One region of the Paenibacillus sp. FSL R5-0744 genome, then DNA from elsewhere that is predicted to be linked to it. Evidence: predicted binding sites of a transcription regulator. Region 1 holds the regulator's gene; the other holds the start of a gene.
The links. The regulator NrdR, encoded in region 1, represses ribonucleotide reductase genes. The targets are predictions, from matches to a motif close to AACACNATATATNGTGTT.
Positions count from the first base shown of each region.

Region 1 (4,216 bases):
TCTGTGTATCTATGCAAGTGGGTGTTCTGCTTGCTAAGGTAGTGTCTCCACATGCAGCTTCTGAGGTTGGCGCTGTTATACTCGTGCTAATGGGGTGCTGGTCGCTCGTCCAGATGTTAATGCAGAAAGAGAAGGAACAGACAGGTGAGCGTAAAGTAGGTAGTGAAGAAAATGTGCTATCCACAGAAGCTCGGGCAGAGGTAGCTGTTGATACTGAAGATGTTGTAGAACAGGTTACCATGGCTCCTGAGCAGGCAAAGTCGGCTGTCTTTTCCCTTGAGTTACGACGATTGGGGATTGTTGTACAGATCTTACGTACTCCGTCTTCTGCAGATATGGATGATTCCGGGAGTATTTCTTCGATGGAGGCTATGCTGCTCGGGATTGCCCTCTCTCTAGATGCTTTTGGAGCTGGACTTGGCGCAGCATTGCTGGGGTTCAATCCGATATGGACATCACTTACAATTGCTCTGTTTAGTGGTACATTTCTATTGCTGGGCATGAAGACTGGATTAAGATTCGCCGGGAACTACTGGATGAAGCATGCTGCTGCACTACCCGCGTTATTATTAATTACAATGGGAATACTGAAGCTATTATGAGGTGAGTACATGATTATTGGCTTAACCGGAGGCATTGCATCCGGAAAAAGCACGGTGTCCGCACTGCTTGTGAGCAAGGGAGCGAGGCTGGTTGACGCGGATGTGATCGCCAGAGAAGTTATGCTCCCCGGTCATGAGGTGCTGGCTGCGGCTGTGAAACAATTCGGAAGCGAGATCCTCTCTTCGGATGGCACACTGAATAGGGGCAAGCTGGGGGACATTGTATTTCAAGACCCGGCGGCCCTGCAAGCCCTGAACAATCTGACGCATCCCGCAATCCGGCGGGAGATTAAAGAACGTATGAACAGCATGGAGGAAGAAGATCCAAAGAAGTTAACAATTGTGGATATCCCTCTTCTTTTCGAATCAGGACTCGAGAACATGTTCCATGAAATACTGGTGGTCTACGTGCCTCGTGAAGTGCAAATCGCTCGATTAATGGAACGTAACGGACTTTCTATAGAACAAGCAGAAGCACGCTTAAATGCACAGATGGATATTGAAGCGAAGCGTAACAAAGCGGACTATATCATTGACAACAGTGGCGAACTTGCGCACACTGAGCAACAGGTTGCTGTTCTTTGGGACAGGCTGGGCTTATCATGAAATGGTTACGTAAAAAAAGAGTCCTTCTTCTGTTATTCATTGGTTTTACTGCGATATTGTTTCTGAGTACGAACTGGATGTCCTGGTTTTATCCGATCCATTATAAAGATGAGATCCGTAAGCACAGCGTTAGGTACGATATTGACCCATTTCTAGTGGCTTCGATTATCCGAGTGGAAACGAACTTCAAAACTGGACGAGAATCCAGAAAAGGTGCTATAGGTTTAATGCAGCTTATGCCGGATACCGCCAAATGGGCCCTTGAAAAGGCCAAGCTTCCTGATGTTTCTATGGAGGAGCTAAAGCATGAACCATCAGCAAATATTGAATTAGGTACCTGGTATCTTTCAACATTATCCCGTCAATTCGAAGGTAAACCTACAGCGGTTATCGCTGCATATAATGCTGGACCGGGTAAAGTTCAAAAATGGCTGGATGAGGGGATCTGGGATGGAACGGATGCTACGATTAAGGATATTCCGTTTGGTGAAACCCGCCATTATGTACAGCGCGTCAACTATTACTATGATCAGTACACGGATATTTACAACGAATTCTAAAACCGTGTTATGTATAAAAAGAAGCATTAAACGATCTTGCGATCGTTTAATACTTCTTCAGTAAGCTTATGTGGACAGGTTATTTGTATTGACCTGCCAATTGTTGTTCTGCCAGGGTTACAAGACGTTTAGTGATGTAACCACCGATCGAACCATTTTCATAAGAAGTTTTATTGCCTTGGTAACCATCTGGGGAAAGCGTGATTCCGAGTTCTTGGGCAACTTCATATTTAAGTTGTTCCAAAGCACCACGGGAATTTGGAGCTACAAGGTTATTGGAGCTGTTGTTTTGGCTCATTGCTGTTCACCTCCTCTGTTGGTAACTGTATTATGTGCCGGACTTGCCATAATCATTACAATAAAAAAACGGTGATTTCTGGAAAAAATGAATTAGCCATTTAAAAGCCGGATGTTTAACATACCGGGACTAAAAACATTATGTAATAGGAAGTGATGAAGCTTATGAAATGCCCTTACTGCGATCACACAAATACTAAAGTGCTCGACTCGCGACCAGCGAATGAGAATAAGTCCATCCGCCGCAGGCGTGAATGTGAGCGTTGCAGCAAACGGTTTACAACCTTTGAAATGATCGAGGAAACACCGTTAATCGTGATCAAAAAAGACGGCAGCCGCGAGGAGTTCAGCCGTGATAAAATACTGCGTGGTCTTATCCGTGCTTGCGAGAAACGCCCCGTCTCTGTAGAACGTCTAGAGAAGATCGTATCTGAGGTAGAGAAATCCCTACGCGGTATCGCCGTAGCTGAGGTGGAGAGCCAACAGATCGGTGAGTTGGTTATGGAGCAGCTCTATCCAGTAGATGAAGTCGCCTACGTTCGCTTTGCTTCCGTATACCGCCAGTTTAAGGACATTAACATGTTTATGAAGGAACTGAAGGGTCTGCTATCTAAGAGCACTGGGGATCTGGACAGATTGTAGAGTTGTGGCTAGTCTAATGACTAAAAAAAGTGTTGACAGCGAAGGCGATTTTTTATATTATATAGGAGTCGCCTACGGCGCTTGGATTTGTCAGAATGACTTAAATACACCGAACTGAATTTTAGAATGTGTGATTACATACATCTGAAAATTACGTTTGGGGCCATAGCTCAGCTGGGAGAGCGCATCGCTGGCAGCGATGAGGTCAGGGGTTCGATCCCCCTTGGCTCCACCAAACTTCATATGGACTCTTAGCTCAGTTGGTAGAGCAGTAGACTCTTAATCTATTTGTCCAGGGTTCGAGCCCCTGAGAGTCCATCCTAAAAAAACGGCAGAAATGCCGTTTTTTTTGTTGTTCAGGAAGCGGAGTGACGATTTATTTGGTTTTGATCGTGGTATAGTTTGGGTAGATAAATCGTACAATGCAAAGAGAGCCGTGCGGAAACACGGCTCCCAGTGCAATAGCCGCTTTTAAGGGCGGCGGCTTTCAGGTATTACGGGCAGAAATAGACCGCATCCTTTGGACTAGGGCGGTCTATTTCTTTTTGAGGTAATTCAGAAGCTCAATGCTAAAAAGGTAGAACAAGTTGAAATGCAGGCTCTCCAGACCTATATTCCTGTTTGGCGCGAGGTATTTAAGAAAGCTTCTACTGCTAAAAAGAAAATGATGCTTAGTACGATCATTGAGTGTGTTAGGGTTTACCGAGATTCAGTAGAACTGACGTTAAAATTGAACATTAGCTCGTTTTTAGCGACTTCAAGTGTAAGTAGTCTAAAAGGTAATGATTATGATTTGAATGCTGGCAAGCAAGTGCATGGCATTCATTATGGAAATCAGTTTTCAGGCATTTTCCAGCCTAATTCATCATCCCACACGGCATCGATATCATCCAGGTGAACATGCCATTCACCACCGTCTACTTTTCTACGTATCTCGGTCAAACATTTCAACCAATGAAATAAATCGTTCAGCAAATCTTCAATCTGATCCGTCATGGACAGCTTGGTAGCGCCAGCAAAGATCTCCGTTGATCTGGACGAATCGAATTTGTACACTGTGAAAGACTCCGCCCGGTCTTTCCCTTCAAAATCCTGATCATAACGTTGGACAATGGCTGTGATTGCTTGTTGTTCGCTTTCTGTTAGGACGTATTCCCTCGTGCATGTGTAATAAATAGAAACACTGATAAGTCATTCCCCCCAAACATAGAAATGGATGCGATATCCAGTTCCTGTTTATTACCCTCCAAAAGTCGAAAGCAAACTAGGCCAAACCTGCATTCTGGCGCCGCATGAAGGACAATTCATTTCCCCGGCCAAATACGGCAATTGGTTCAAAAAAGAGGAATCGCCCAGCTGATCGGCTCGCTCCGCCAGTATTTGATGTTCCGCTTCAACGAATGCCTCAACGGGAGTAACCTCTTGTGCTGCCTGAAGGGGTTCGAATACCGGATCTTCCGCGAATGCTTGTATACGACCGCCTTCTCCGCTCGGCCACAAGTAAGCCTC
Region 1 covers NZ_CP150228.1:2,105,800-2,110,015, forward strand. The annotation lists gene MKY19_RS09080 (MntP/YtaF family protein) at 1-602, shown strand, start outside; gene coaE (dephospho-CoA kinase) at 612-1,208, shown strand; gene MKY19_RS09090 (lytic transglycosylase domain-containing protein) at 1,205-1,768, shown strand; gene MKY19_RS09095 (alpha/beta-type small acid-soluble spore protein) at 1,848-2,066, opposite strand; gene nrdR (transcriptional regulator NrdR) at 2,231-2,707, shown strand; tRNA gene MKY19_RS09105 (tRNA-Ala) at 2,867-2,942, shown strand; tRNA gene MKY19_RS09110 (tRNA-Lys) at 2,953-3,025, shown strand; gene MKY19_RS09115 (hypothetical protein) at 3,542-3,763, opposite strand; gene MKY19_RS09120 (hypothetical protein) at 3,947-4,216, opposite strand, start outside.

Region 2 (4,216 bases), 320 kb from region 1:
CAACCTCTGGATACGTTTCGAGCATATTTTTCATAAAGCCGCTCATTAAATATTTCTCTGTGTCAAAAGCTAGGAAGGATCCCTTCTCACCAGCAATCTCTGCAGAAGCAAGGTATGCTTCACGAGCCATAAAGCCGTAAAGCTTGTCCAAAAACGCCAAAGATTCCGGGCTACCGTAACGGATGTTCAATTTGATCATCAGCTCAGCAAGACCCATCGTTCCGAGACCCACACGGCGTTCGTTTTTCTGATTCGCTTCATTTTCCGGGAAATGATAAGGCGTCTTATCAATGACATTGTCCAAGAAACGTACGGAATAACGCGTCGTAGTCGCGAGATCTTCCCAGTCTACATCATGATTCTTCTCATCGTAGAATTTGGACAGGTTCACAGCAGACAAATTGCAGACTCCCCAGCCTGGCAGTCCTTGCTCCCCACATGGGTTCGTACAAATGATCGGATTAAAATACCAGCTGTTGGACATCTGATTGTAGTATTCCATGAACACAACGCCTGGCTCAGCGGATTTCCAAGCGGATTCAATAATGGTGCGCCACACATCACGCGCTTTAACGGTGCGATAATGAATAACGTTTTTGCCCGCAGCCTTCCACTTGTCTAGATCTCCATCCCACAAATCGTTGTACTCTGGATCTGTAGTATCCGGAAATACGAGATCCCAATCCAGATTTTCTTTTACAGCCTTCATAAAGCTATTGCTCACACATACCGAAAGGTTCGCATTCGTAACTTGACCCATCGTTTGCTTTACGGTAATGAAGTCCTCCACATCTGGATGCCAGTCATTAATCATGAGCATAAGTGCACCACGGCGGCTACCGCCTTGTTCAATTAATCCAGTGGTATAGCTAAACAGACCGCCCCAAGATACAGAACCACTGGAAGAACCATTAACACCTCTCACAATTGCCCGGCGTGGACGTAGAGAGGATAGGTTAATCCCTACACCGCCACCACGAGCCATAATTTCTGTCATTTCAGCCAACGTCTGCATAATGCCGCCACGGCTATCTTTTGGAGAAGGAATTACATAACAGTTGAACAGGGTTAGTTCTTCACTAGCGCCTGCACCAGCAGCAATTCGTCCACCCGGGACGAGCTTCCAATCATCCAGAATCGAACGGAATTTACCCGCCCATTCTACTTGAAGCTCAGGCGTCTTCTCCACAGAAGCCATAGCTGTAGACAGACGATCCCACATTTCCTCTGGTGTTTTTTCTATATTAAGCGTCAGCTTTTCAACATCTGATTTCACAAGTTCGCCGCTGCGCGTCTTCACGGTTACGACTCTGCCGTTACGTTCTACGATCTCTCCGACTTCCTTCGTGGGAAACTTCGGATCATCTTTTGTTAGAACGAGTACAACATCGCCCACTTTAGCATTATTGCTGTCGGCATCCTTCCAAGCATAACGATCCAAAAATATTTTTTCACTTAGCCCTTCAAGGCGTTGCTTACGTTCCACTTTACCCAATAGAAAAACCTCCCGCAATGTAGTAAATATTAGTTCCAGTTCAGGTGTGGGCGTACATTTTGTGACCCACAACAAAAACTTCCTTACACTTATCTTCCGTCTTACGGGTGTATGTAGGAAGTTCATCTTGTCAATAACAAATAGCAGCTACGCACTTTAAAAAATCACATTTTCATGCTTTTGTCACAATATATTGTGTGCGTCAGCTTTTAAACTATACCACATATTGTATCGAAGGTCTTTTTCGAAAATAGAGTTAAGCAGCCGAAATATCGCAAACCTTGCCGCGTTTTCTCGCTTTTACTCTCTTTTTTAAAGGCTATCAAGAAAAATAGAAGGTTATGAATTCTCTTGTTTAAGAGCATACTACTCCTACGAATGATGATATAAATTAGCACCTGAGGAGGCTGTACCATGACGCAATTATTCCGTAATTCTCTACCTCACAAAGGTGGAAAGTCAGCGCCTATACTGCCTGTTCCTCTTTCTTTTGACCGGAATTGGCTACAGGATCTAGAACTCAAACTAGATAAAGGTGGTCCGTGGGGAGACTACCGTCTGTCCAAACTTGCTGTGCAAGGTGAACAAACGGGTCTAGTAACCAGCTTCGATGAGCTGCAATGCATGAAACATTTATCCGGATTATCCCCGCTTCCTCATCAGCTCGATACCGCGCATAAGGTTTTGTTTGAGATGTCGGGCCGCGCGATTCTCGCAGACGAGGTTGGACTAGGAAAGACGATTGAAGCAGGACTTGTACTCAAGGAATATCTTGTCCGCGGTCTAGTCTCTAAAGTGCTTATTCTGGTACCCGCTTCCCTCGTATTGCAGTGGGTCCGCGAGCTGAATGCCAAGTTTGGCATCTCTGCTGTTGCACAGAAAAAAGCATATTCCTGGGGGAATGCGATCGTCGTCGCATCTATGGATACCGCGAAGCGCGATCCTCATAAAGAGATGCTGCTGGAAAATGAATATGACATGTTGATTATTGATGAAGCGCATAAGCTGAAGAACAAGAAATCGACCAATTATCTATTTGTACAGCAATTACGCAAAAAATATTGCCTGCTCCTAACCGCTACTCCCGTTCAGAATGATCTGGGCGAGCTATTTAATTTGATCACTTTACTGAAACCGGGGCAACTAGGAAATCAGGGTGATTTTGCTTCCAATTTCGTCGTTGATAAACGCCAACCTAAGAATGAAGGTCAGCTAAGGGACGAGCTATCGAAGGTGATGATCCGCAATCGGCGTGGCGAAGGTCCAGTTAATTTTACGAAACGAAAAGTCCGTAATATTCCGCTAGTTCTTTCACAGGAAGAGAGAGTATTATATGACGCTGTCACTTCTTTTGTTAAAGATCAGTATCAGGAATCAGGCGGCAATCTTAGCAGCATGCTTTCCTTGGTAACGCTTCAGCGTGAGGTGTGCAGCAGTAGGGATGCCGTCTTCATCACTTTAGTTAATCTGATCAAGAAGCTGCCTGCTGATTCGCCGAAACGCGATCGGATGATGGAGCTATTGCAGACACTTCGTACGGTTAAGACCAATACCAAAGCCGAAACAACACTATCTCTCATTCAAGAAATGAATGAAAAGGTCATCGTTTTTACAGAGTATCGCGCGACTCAAGAATATTTGCTTCAGTATTTCCGCGAACATGGGCTAATGTGTGTTTCTTATTCCGGCGGGATGAATCGTGGTAAAAAGGACTGGATGATGGACCTCTTCCGCGGTCGTGCTCAAGTCATGATCGCTACTGAAGCGGGTGGTGAGGGCATAAACCTGCAGTTCTGTCACCATATGATCAACTTCGATCTGCCGTGGAATCCCATGAGAGTAGAACAACGGATTGGGCGGGTGCACCGGTTAGGTCAGGAAAATGACGTGGTTATCTATAATTTGTCCACACAGGGCACGATTGAAGAACATATTCTGCATCTGCTACACGAGAAGATCAATATGTTCGAAATGGTCATTGGCGGGCTGGATGTGATTCTGGAGCGCTTTGAGAAGAAAGAATCACTGGAGAAAAGTTTATACAAAATCATGCTCGAATCCCGCTCCGACGAAGAGTTGCGAAATGAGCTTGATCATATCGGTGAATCCCTAAGTGAGTTGACTCAGGGTATTAAAAAGGAAAGTGAGACTGCGACATGACCCTCAACTCACAGGAAGTACGCAAACATGTTATGGATTATCTGGAGGCGACAGAATGCTCCATCATTGAAGTATCGCCCATTCACGTAACTGTAAAGCTATCGCCAAGAGCTGACAGAATGCTAACAGATCGACCTTATTATTGGGGATTCGTGGAGCGTACTGGTGTTGATCCGGAGACACTCTCTTTCACTTTTGTATTTGATCCGGAAAAATACGATAGCCAGGCAGCTATAGAAGTTCCGCAAACGGTAAATCACAGCATCGGAGCATTGAATCCGCCAATTACCGGAAACCCAGCGATGGGCGCCACAACAGATGCTGAGGCTAGCGCAGATCTATTGAATCCAACATCACCTGAATCTAATGTGGTTCATGTCCCCTCCTCAAATCCAGAAGATAGCATCCTAGCCCGCTACTTCGGTATTATACCTGCACTGCCCCGAATTGGGCCCGGTATGATAAGACGTGAAGATATCATCTATGGTAGCAAGCGCCTGCAGCAAATTTGGAGTGCGGCGCAAGATGAAGGGAAATGCCTTTACTTATTTGAAGATCCCG
Region 2 covers NZ_CP150228.1:2,426,473-2,430,688, reverse strand. The annotation lists gene MKY19_RS10465 (adenosylcobalamin-dependent ribonucleoside-diphosphate reductase) at 1-1,495, opposite strand, end outside; gene MKY19_RS10460 (SNF2-related protein) at 1,910-3,655, shown strand; gene MKY19_RS10455 (YqhG family protein) at 3,652-4,216, shown strand, end outside.
Region 2: MKY19_RS10465 (adenosylcobalamin-dependent ribonucleoside-diphosphate reductase) is a predicted target of NrdR. The motif match lies at 1,678-1,695, and genes of this name have one in related genera.